3 regions of the Streptomyces sp. Sge12 genome follow, and region 3 is predicted to be linked to each of the others. Evidence: riboswitches for the same ligand, from Rfam matches in the RefSeq annotation. Region 3 holds a riboswitch; each other region holds the start of a gene.
The links. A riboswitch is a leader RNA that binds a small molecule or an ion and turns the genes downstream of it on or off. The one in region 3 is predicted to bind cobalamin.
Positions count from the first base shown of each region.

Region 1 (3,484 bases), 250 kb from region 3:
GGTGACGGCCGCGGTGCGGGCGCGGACGGCCGGGTCGTGGGTGATGGCGGAGCCGGCGCGGGAGGCGAGGTCGGCGCGGTTGGCGGCGAGTTCGGCGGTGATGGCGTCCGTGCCCTGGGCGAGGCCACGGGCGAGGGTGGTGATCTCGGTGGTCTTCTGGCGGGCGAAGGCGAGCCAGCGGCGGATCTGCGGGTCGATGTCGCGTTCGGCGTTGGCGTCCAGCGGGACGTGCAGCAGGGAGCAGGACGCGGCGACGTCCACCCGGTCGGCGAGGCCGAGGAGGGTGCCGAGGGTGGTCAGCGACTTCTGGTAGTCGTTGATCCAGACGTTGCGGCCGTTGACCACTCCGGCGACGAGGCGCTTGCCGGGCAGGCCGCCGACGGCGGCGAGGTCGGCGAGGTTCGCTGAGGCGCCGTCGGTGAAGTCCAGGGCGAGGCCCTCGACGGGGGCGGCGGCGAGCACGTGGAGGGCCTCCCCGAGCCGGTCGAAGTAGGAGGCGACGAGCAGCTTGGGCCGGTCGGTCGCCGCACCGAGCTCCCGGTAGGCGCGGGCGGCGGCCCCCAGGTCGGCCGGGGTACGGTCCTGGACCAGGGCGGGCTCGTCCAGCTGCACCCACTCGGCGCCGGCGGCGCGCAGGTCGGCCAGCACCCGGGCGTAGACGGGCAGCAGCCGGTCGAGCAGGGTCAGCGGCTGGAAGTCGGCGGCCACGCCGGGGGCGGGCTTGGCCAGCAGCAGGTACGTGACGGGCCCGACGAGGACCGGGCGGGCCGTGTGGCCCAGCGCGAGGGCCTCCGTCAGCTCGGCGACCTGCTTGGTGGAGTCGGCGCTGAAGACGGTGTCCGGGCCGAGTTCGGGGACCAGGTAGTGGTAGTTGGTGTCGAACCACTTGGTCATCTCCAGCGGGGCGACGTCCTGGGTGCCCCGGGCCATCGCGAAGAGGCCGTCGAGCGCGTCGGCCCCGACGGCCGCGCGGTGCCGCTCGGGAACAGCGCCGACCATGACACTGGTGTCCAGAACGTGGTCGTAGTACGAGAAGTCACCGGTCGGCACCTCGGTGATGCCGGCGTCGGCCAGCTGCTGCCAGTTCGAACGGCGGAGGTCGGCCGCGGCCCGGCGGAGGGCGTCGGCGGTGACCCGGCCCTTCCAGTAGCCCTCGATGGCCTTCTTCAGTTCGCGGTTCCGGCCCTGGCGGGGGTAGCCGTACACGGTGGCTCGTGCTGCCGCGGCTGCGGGCTTCGCTGTCACGGAACTCTCCTTCGCGAGATGTGTCCTGAACATCCCGGGGACGGGACGCGGACGCGAAGGGAACGACAGAACGGGCGGCCCACGTCGCGGAAGGTGCCGCACGTGCCGCTCGCTGTGTACGCCGACCCGCCCACGAGGTCACCGAAATGGCCGCATGCGAACGGTCGCGTGCGGGCAACGGGCAGGTCTTCGGACTCGCGGGCACGCCTGCCGGTCTCCCGGCGGGCACCTACTGGCCGTCGCTTCCCAGGACCGTTGTCCGGTCCCAGTGCGTATGACGGCGGTCGTGCCCGCTCACCGCTGCGGGGCAGTCCCGGATTCCCACCGGGTTCCCTCTTGCGACGCATCCCGCCTGGCGGACGGGGCGAACCAGCTGCGGAAACCACACTAAGTGGATCGACTTGAGCGTGAGTAAAGCGGTCCACATGCCGGACCACGAAAATGAGACAGCCGACCCCGCCTGATCGGGCCCGTTACGCGCACAGCGCCTTGCGGAGGTGCTCGCCGAACCCGGCGGGGTGGGTCGTCAGGCCCGTGTGTCCGCCGGGGAAGTGCAGGAGCTCCGTGGCGAACCGCTCGGCCAGTGAAGCGGCCGGGCGGTACGGCAGTTCGCCGCGGGAGTCCTCGCCGCAGACCAGCACGAGCCGGTCCGACAGCGCCGCCAGGCGGTCGACGTCGGGGACGTAGGACATGAACGCGGGCACGATCCGCCCGACGAAGTACGGGAGGCCGGCCATCGTCCGCTCGGCCCGTGCCGCGGCCTGCGGCGGCAGCCCTGCCGGGGCCCGGGGCCCGGCGGTTTCGCCGTCCTTCCGCAGGCCGGCGGCGAACTCGGCCATCGCCGGCATGAGTCCCCGGGAGTGCAGCGTCTCCTGCACGCGTGTGAGCAGCTTCCGGTGGGCGGCGGCGTCCGGCAGCACCTCCACCACCGGCGGCTCGTGCGCCACGACACGTTCGATGCGTTCGGGGTGAGCGGCGAGCAGGTGCAGAGCGACGATCGCGCCCGAGCTGGTCCCGAACACCCGGGCGGGTGCATGCGGCGAGAGCAGGTCCAGTATCCGTAGCGCGTCGTCGGCGTGTTCGGCCACGGACTGTGCGGCCCCGGGGTCGTCGAGCGTGCTCGCGGACATGCCACGCGGATCGTAGGTGGCGACGGTGTACTCGGCGGCCAGGTCGTCGGCGATGCCGTCGAACGACGCCGCGCCGCCCGTCCCGCCGGGGATCAGCAGCAGGAGCGGGCCCCGGCCGCGTACCTCGTAGTGCAGGGTCGCGCCGGGCACGCGCAGGCTGCCGGTGGTCGGTTCGGTCATGAGGAGTCTCCGTCTCGATGCGGGGGCCAGTGCTCCAGGAGTGTGTGCAGGGCGTCGAGGGCGCGGCCCCAGGACTCCTCGGGTGAACGCGCGTGCGCGAACCCGCCCGCGGCCTCCAGCGCGACGAACCCGTGGAACGTGCTGCGCAACAACCGGACCGCGTCGGTCAGGTCGGGCTCCGCCAGGCCGTAGCCGCGCAGCATGCCGTAGGTCAGCTCGACCGCGCGCCGCGGTCCGGCCGCCTGCGCGGCCAGTTCGGGGCCGATCCGGATCGCCGTCTGGGTCGCCGCGTAGCGGCCCGGATGCTCATGGGCGTACTCCCGCCAGGCGTCGGCGAACGCGACCAGCGCGTCCCTGCCCGCCCGCCCGGCGGTGGCCTGCGCGATCCGCAGCGTCTTCTCGTCCGCCGCCAGCAGCGCGATCCGTCCGCGCAGGTCTTCCAGGCTGCGCACGTGCGCGTAGAGGCTCGCGTCCTTCACCCCGAGCCGGCGCGCCACCTGCGCCATGGACAGCCGCTCGAGCCCGACCTCGTCCGCCAGTTCGGCGCCCGCGACCGTAACCCGCTCCGCCGTCAGTCCTGCCCGTGCCATGGCCCCTCCCTTCCCCTAGGGGTTCTAGTTTTAACCTAGGGCCCCTAGGTGTGCAAGGTGCGGCGGCCGCTCGGCCCACCGGGAAGCACTGGGCGAACACGCGCCGCGCAGTGACGTCCGCGCCCCGTTCGTGCGCCCGTCCATTGGGCGGCCCATGGCACCCCGTGCAGGTGACTCGTCGGAATGGTGTGCGGATGTCCGTGATGGGGCGTGCGAGGTTCTTCCCCGCACAGGCCGGTCCTCCGGGTGACGGAGGCGGGCACGCACTCGACGGAAGGATGGATATGAGGAAGTTCGCCTGGGCTGCGCGGGGTGTCGCGGCCGCGTCCGGAGCCATGC
Region 1 is NZ_CP020555.1:778,432-781,915, reverse strand. Features, by position in the region: gene metE (5-methyltetrahydropteroyltriglutamate--homocysteine S-methyltransferase) at 1-1,245, opposite strand, end outside; cobalamin riboswitch at 1,409-1,634, opposite strand; gene B6R96_RS03645 (alpha/beta fold hydrolase) at 1,719-2,555, opposite strand; gene B6R96_RS03640 (TetR/AcrR family transcriptional regulator) at 2,552-3,145, opposite strand; gene B6R96_RS03635 (hypothetical protein) at 3,430-3,484, shown strand, end outside.
Region 1: linked by a shared signal. The riboswitch ahead of metE (5-methyltetrahydropteroyltriglutamate--homocysteine S-methyltransferase) and the one ahead of B6R96_RS02435 (ABC transporter substrate-binding protein) in region 3 are both predicted to bind cobalamin.

Region 2 (3,484 bases), 2.3 Mb from region 3:
GACGTGAAGGTCGGCTTCTTCGCCCAGCGCGACAAGTACCAGGCGGGCATCGACGCCGACAAGGTGCTGGCGCCGGCCAAGAACATGGACGACATGCACACCGTGGTCACCAACGCCACGGTCGACGGCGTGCTCTGCGCCTTCTTCGCCGTCCTGATCATCGTGGTCCTCGCGGACGCCGCCCGGACCTGCCTGAAGGCCGTCCGCGACCCGGGATCGGCGACCCTCTCCGAGGTCCCGTGGACCGAGTCGAAGATCGTCGCCCCGGCCGGGCTGATCGCGACCGCCGAGGAGCGGGCGGAGCTCGCCACGGCCGGCCCCGAGGCGGGCGGCGGACACGTCAAGGAGCCGGTGGCGTGAGCGCCGTACGGAGCGCGCTGGCGAAGGCGCGGTTCTACGTACGGGAGTTCTCGGGGGAGGCCGCCTACGACCGGTACGTGGCCCACGCCCGCTCCCACGACCCGGACGCGGAGGTCCTCACCCGCCGCGCCTTCGAACGCGCCCGTACGGACGCCCGCGAGGCGGACCCCCGCGAGGGCTTCCGCTGCTGCTGAGCCGCCCCGCACACCGAAGGCCCCGCCGGACACCTCCGGCGGGGCCTTCGCCGGGTCCGCGCCCGCCGCCGGCGCCGACCCGTCCTGCACACTCGAGCGCATGGACATGGTGATCAGAACGGCGGTGCCCGCCGACTATGCGGAGCTGGGCGGGATCACGGCGCAGGCCTACCTCGCCGACGGGCATCTGGACTTCAACGAGGACGACGCCTACCTGAACGTGCTGCGCGACGTGGCCGGCCGGGCCGCCCTGGCCGAGGTGCTCGTCGCCGAGCGGGACGGGCGGGTGCTGGGCGGGGTGACCTTCGCCGCCCCCGGCAGCCCGCTCGCCGACATCGCCGCCCCCGACGAGGCGGAGTTCCGGATGCTCGCGGTGGCCCACGCGGCGCGCGGGCAGGGCGCCGGCGAGGCTCTGGTGCGGGCCTGCATCGAACGGGCGCGGGCCGTCGAGGGGGTCACGGGCATCGTGCTCTCCACCCAGCGCAGCATGGCCGGCGCCCACCGGATCTACTCCCGACTGGGCTTCGTACGCACGCCGGAGCGGGACTGGGCGCCGATCGAAGGCCTGACACTCCTGACGTATCGACTCAAGCTGTAGCCACGCCGACACTACATGTGGGGGTTGCCGCATCGGGCCGCCCCCACATGTATGCTCATGCCTGCTGTCGCCGCAGGGGAATCCGGTGGGAATCCGGAACTGTCCCGCAACGGTATGAAGTGTCCGACATCCGGACGCCAAGTCCGATGACCTGCCGACAGCGCGCCCGGCTCGACCGAACCGGGTGCCGACACGTCCGGGCCTCGCGGTTGGGCCGGTGGACGCCATGCGGGGCAAGCGTTCCTGTCGCGCCCGCATGCGCCCGCTCGCGCCCCGCTCCGCCGATGACCGGGCCGAGCGAGGGAGAGCTCCCGCCGTGACCATCGCGCCTTCCGCACCGCGCGCCGAGTCCACTTCTGGCGACAACACCGAGGGCCCGGGGGCCACGCTGCTGCGTACCCTCACCGAACTGACGGCGGACCTCCCCGACACCGACCCCGGCCGGGTCGCGGCCTCCGCGCTGCGCGGCCGCAGCTCCGCCGCCGACGACGCCGAACTGCGCGGGCTGGCCACGGAGGCCGCCGCCGGTCTGATCTCCGAGGACCCGGCCTACTCCCGGCTCGCCGCCCGCCTGCTGACGCTGGCCGTGCGCGACGAGGCCGCGAGCCAGGGCTCCACCTCCTTCTCGGCCTCCGTCGAGGTCGGCCACCGCGAGGGCCTCATCGCCGACCGCACGGCCGAGTTCGTGCGCACCCACGCGAGCCGCCTGGACTCGCTCGTCGAGCTCACCCTCGCCGAGGGCGCCGACGACCGCTTCGGCTTCTTCGGCCTGCGCACCCTGCACAGCCGCTACCTGCTGCGCCACCCGATCACCCGTCAGGTCATCGAGACCCCGCAGTACTTCATGCTGCGCGTGGCCTGCGGCCTCGCGGCGGACGACAGCGTGCAGGCCGTGGAGGAAGTGGCCTCGCTGTACCGGCTGATGAGCCGTCTGGACTACCTGCCGTCCTCCCCGACGCTCTTCAACTCCGGCACCCGGCACCCGCAGATGTCCTCCTGCTACCTGCTGGACTCCCCGCTGGACGAGCTCGACTCGATCTACGACCGCTACCACCAGGTGGCCCGGCTCTCCAAGCACGCCGGCGGCATCGGCCTCTCGTACTCCCGCATCCGCGCCCGCGGTTCGCTGATCCGCGGCACCAACGGCCACTCCAACGGCATCGTGCCGTTCCTGAAGACCCTCGACGCCTCCGTCGCCGCCGTGAACCAGGGCGGCCGCCGCAAGGGTGCCGCCGCCGTCTACCTGGAGACCTGGCACGCGGACATCGAGGAGTTCCTGGAGCTCCGCGACAACACCGGTGAGGACCAGCGCCGTACGCACAACCTGAACCTCGCCCACTGGGTGCCGGACGAGTTCATGCGCCGCGTGAACGCCGACGCCGAGTGGTCGCTGTTCTCCCCGGCCGACGTGCCCGAGCTGGTCGACCTGTGGGGCGACGCGTTCGACGCCGCCTACCGCAAGGCCGAGGCGGACGGCCTGGCCCGCAAGACGATGCCCGCCCGCGACCTGTACGGCCGGATGATGCGCACCCTCGCGCAGACCGGCCAGGGCTGGATGACCTTCAAGGACGCCTCCAACCGCACGGCGAACCAGACCGCCGAGCCGGGCACCGTCGTGCACTCCTCGAACCTGTGCACCGAGATCATCGAGGTCACCAACGACGGCGAGACGGCCGTCTGCAACCTCGGCTCGGTCAACCTGGGCGCCTTCGTCGTGGACGGCGAGATCGACTGGGAGCGGATCGACGAGACCGTCCGCACCGCCGTCACCTTCCTCGACCGCGTGGTGGACATCAACTTCTACCCGACCGAGCAGGCCGGCCGTTCCAACGCCCGCTGGCGCCCGGTGGGCCTGGGCGCGATGGGCCTCCAGGACGTCTTCTTCAAGCTGAAGCTGCCCTTCGACTCCCCCGAGGCGAAGGCCCTGTCCACCAAGCTCTCCGAGCGCATCATGCTGGCCGCCTACGAGGCCTCGTGCGACCTGGCCGAGCGCAGCGGCCCGCTGCCGGCCTGGGAGCAGACCCGCACCGCCCGCGGTGTCCTGCACCCGGACCACTACGACGTCGAGCTGAACTGGCCGGAGCGCTGGGAGGCGCTGCGCGCCCGCGTCGCCGAGACCGGCATGCGCAACTCCCTGCTCCTCGCCATCGCCCCGACGGCGACGATCGCCTCGATCGCCGGCGTGTACGAGTGCATCGAGCCGCAGGTCTCCAACCTCTTCAAGCGCGAGACGCTCAGCGGTGAGTTCCTCCAGGTGAACGGCTACCTGGTGGAGGAGCTGAAGCAGCTCGGCGTGTGGGACGCCCAGACCCGCGAGGCGCTGCGCGAGTCC
Region 2 is NZ_CP020555.1:2,875,891-2,879,374, forward strand. Features, by position in the region: gene B6R96_RS12405 (carbon starvation CstA family protein) at 1-360, shown strand, start outside; gene B6R96_RS12410 (CstA-like transporter-associated (seleno)protein) at 357-554, shown strand; gene B6R96_RS12415 (GNAT family N-acetyltransferase) at 655-1,152, shown strand; cobalamin riboswitch at 1,204-1,325, shown strand; gene B6R96_RS12420 (ribonucleoside-diphosphate reductase subunit alpha) at 1,469-3,484, shown strand, end outside.
Region 2: linked by a shared signal. The riboswitch ahead of B6R96_RS12420 (ribonucleoside-diphosphate reductase subunit alpha) and the one ahead of B6R96_RS02435 (ABC transporter substrate-binding protein) in region 3 are both predicted to bind cobalamin.

Region 3 (3,484 bases):
CTGGTGAGGGCGGACAGGACGTACTGCACGGCGACGCCGGCGAGGGTGAGCCGTCCGGTGGTCATGGTGCCGCCGCGCCGGGCCATCGCGTAGACGGCGACGAGTGCGGCCATGGAGCCGGCGAAGGCGGCGAGCGGCAGGCCCATGCCGAAGGCGAGGGCCCCCGTACCGAAGACGATCACGAGGACGGCTCCGGCCGAGGCGCCGGAGGACGCGCCGAGCAGGAAGGGGTCGGCGAGCTCGTTGCGTACGAGGGCCTGCAGCACGGTGCCCGCGACCGCGAGCCCGGCGCCGACGACGGCCCCGAGGAGGACGCGCGGCAGCCGGACGTCCCAGATGATGGCGGCGAAGGCGCCGGGGCGCCGCTCCCCCGAGAGGCCGCCGAGGACGATGTCGAACACGCGCTCGGGCGCGATCCGTACCGCCCCCAGGGCCAGGCCGGCCACCGCGGAGGCGACGAGCGCGGCGGCCAGGACGAGGAGGACGGCGGCGGTGCGCAGCCTCACGGGGCGGCGGGGTGGAGCTGGCTGCCCAGGGACTCGACGGCGTCGGCGACGCGCACGCCGAGGACGGCCGAGGAGAGCGGCAGCACCACGAACCGCCGGTTCTTGACGGCGGGGACGTCGGCGAGGGCCGGGTCGTTCAACAGGCGCTGCTTCTTGGCCTCGACGGTGGTGCCGCCGTAGTCGTAGATGAGGACGACCTCGGGCCGGCGCTCGATGACCTGCTCCCACGACACGTCGCCGAAGGTGTCCTTGAGGTCGGCGAAGACGTTGGTGCCGCCGGCGAGCGAGACGATCTCGTTGCCGATGCCGTTGCCGCCGGAGGTCGCGGCGGAGGCCTCGCCGGAGTCGTAGACGAAGACGGCCGGCCGGGGCCGGTCCCCCACCCGGGCGGTCACGGCGTCGATGCGGCGCTGCTCCTCCTCGACGAGCCTCGCGCCGCGCTCCGGCACGCCGAAGGTCCGCGCGACCTCGGTGATCTCGGTCTTCAGCTGGTCGAGGCCGACCTTGCCCTCGGTGCAGTACTCCACGTTGAGCCGGGAGTTGATGCCGGACGTGGCGAGTCCCTCGCGGTCGCGGCCCTGTCCCTTGTCGAAGGCGCTGGCGTACCCGCCGTAGACGAAGTCGGGGTCCGCGCCGAGCAGGACCTCCTTGGAGGGGTACTCCTTGGCCAGCACCTTGATCTTGTCGTAGGCGGGCCGGTACACGGGGAGCACGGCGTCGTCGAGGTAGGCGGACCCGGCGATCCGGTCGCCCAGCCCGAGGGCCAGCAGCAGCTCGGTGGCGTGCTGGTTCATGGTGACCGCGCGCTGCGGCGGAGCCTGGAAGGTGCTGCTCACACCGCAGTTGGTGAGCGTGTACGGGAACCCGGGCGCGGCGGCGGAGTCCCCCGCGGCCTTGTCCTCCCCCGCCCCGGGGGAGCCGGCACAGGCGGCCAGGGGTATCAGGAGTGCGACGGGCAGGAGCGCGCGCAGGGCGGCGGCGCGGGAACGCGACAGCATGACGGGGCCTCTCCGGGGGATCCGCGTCCCCTGGTCGACGTGAAACTGCGGGAGAGGCGGTGCGTCAGTGTCTGACTCCCGGCCCTTCCCCGCGGGGGACGACCGGTCACAGTGGCGGGACCGCACCGGAATCGCACCGGTTTCCTGTCCTGCACCGCCTGGGTGACGCGCCCAGTCTGCCAGAAACCACCAGGCCACCGGCTCCGAGGCCTGATGCTTGATGCTTGATGCCCGGCGCCCGGACGGTGGACGCGGCGAAGCCCGGGTGGGAGAAAGGCTCCCACCCGGGCTTGGCCGGAACTGCTGTTCAACACGGTGCAGGGGCGGCAGGACTCGAACCTGCGACCATCGGTTTTGGAGACCGGTGCTCTGGCCAGCTGAGCTACGCCCCTTCGGTGGACCAACGATGACATGCCGGTCCCCCGGAGCTCCACTGATTAACTGTCACCCCTGTCATTCCTGTGCGGAGGGGGTCGGTATGACCTTGGTCGTCGAACTGCGGCGCGGGGGCTCGCCCTCCCGGTCCGGGCGCAGGCCGGGGGCGCGTCCGGCTGCGGGGACGCTCGAGCGGATCGTCTTCGACGACGACGCGTTCTGGGCGGCCGTCGAAGGACTGGGCCGCCACCGGGTGCCCACCCTGGCCGACGTCGATCCGTACGGTGACACCCGGCTCCGCGGAGAGGCGGTGGAGCGGATGGTGCGGGAACTCGCAGGTGCCGATCTGGCGCGGCTGCGAAGCCGCGACCGGGAAGCCATGACGACACTGCTGGCCTGGGGGCGGCGCTGCGCTGCGGACGAGCGTCTGCGGATCGGCTTCTCCGGCGACTAGGGCGTCTCTTTCGGCAGGGGGACATGATGGGGGGACGTAGGGGTGGATCTGATGCGGCTGGTTGCCGGGGACAGCGGTGTCCGGTTGCGGGTGCTGGGGCGGCATCGGCCCGGGAGGAGCGCCTACCACGATCATCTCGACGCCGAGGTCGTCGTCACCAGCGGCTTCGCCAACGGGCGGCTGCGGCTGCGGCTTTCGCCCGAGGACCTGGACGACTGGGGCGCGGCGCTCGGCGAACTCGGCGCCGGCCGCGACGTCCGGTGGCTGCGCGGCAACGAGATCCGCGTCGAGGTCGACCGCCGGTTCTCGGTGCCCGTGCCGGTCGTCACGATCACCGACGAGGCGGCGTCCGCCTCGTCGGTCCGCGTTTGGCTGGACGTGGGCGACGGCTGGGTCGAGGAGCTGCGCCGGCGGTACCTCCGGGTCCGCGAGACATGGCCGAACGAGGTCGTGGTGGGGCCGCGCCCCAGGAGCTACTGGCAGTGAAGGGTGGCGGGAGCCCGGGGCGCGGAGGATCGTGGGCAGGGGGACCCGTGGAGCGGGAGGTTCCGTCATGCGCCGAAGCCGACGACTCCTCGTGGCGCTCGCACTCCTCGCCCCCACCCTGCTGGGCTTCGCGCCGGGCGGCTCCGGCGAGACGATCTCCCTCGCCGGGAGCGAGCCCGGCGCACGTCTCGACGTCACGTTGACGCAGGTGGTCGACCCCGCGACCCCCGCCGGACCGGACAACCCCACGGGCCCGGACGACCCCGACGGCCCCGACCGGCTCGTCGCGACCCGCTTCCGCCTGGAGAACACCGGCACCGCCGTCTACCGGGACTCCCCCGCACCGGCCACACACCTGCTGGACGCCGACGGCCGGCGGTTCACCGGGATCGACCTGCCCACCACGGCCGGACCCGCCTTCCCCGCCGCCGTCACGCTCGACCCCGGCGCCACGGCGGAGGGCTTCGTCACCTTCCGGATCCCCGCCGACGCCGAACCCGCCGCGGTCCAGTTCGCCCTCGACGCCGGTCTGGCCGACGACGTCGGCCAGTGGAGCCTGCCGCTCCCGTGACGGGTGAGTTTCGGCCGCCCCCTTGACCACTCTGGTCCAGACCAATAGTTTCCGGCATGCACAGCGCACGCGCACACGCCCCGCTCCCCGCATC
Region 3 is NZ_CP020555.1:529,567-533,050, forward strand. Features, by position in the region: gene B6R96_RS02430 (FecCD family ABC transporter permease) at 1-506, opposite strand, end outside; gene B6R96_RS02435 (ABC transporter substrate-binding protein) at 503-1,504, opposite strand; cobalamin riboswitch at 1,550-1,690, opposite strand; tRNA gene B6R96_RS02440 (tRNA-Trp) at 1,823-1,896, opposite strand; gene B6R96_RS02445 (hypothetical protein) at 1,983-2,333, shown strand; gene B6R96_RS02450 (DUF5959 family protein) at 2,385-2,819, shown strand; gene B6R96_RS02455 (hypothetical protein) at 2,887-3,390, shown strand.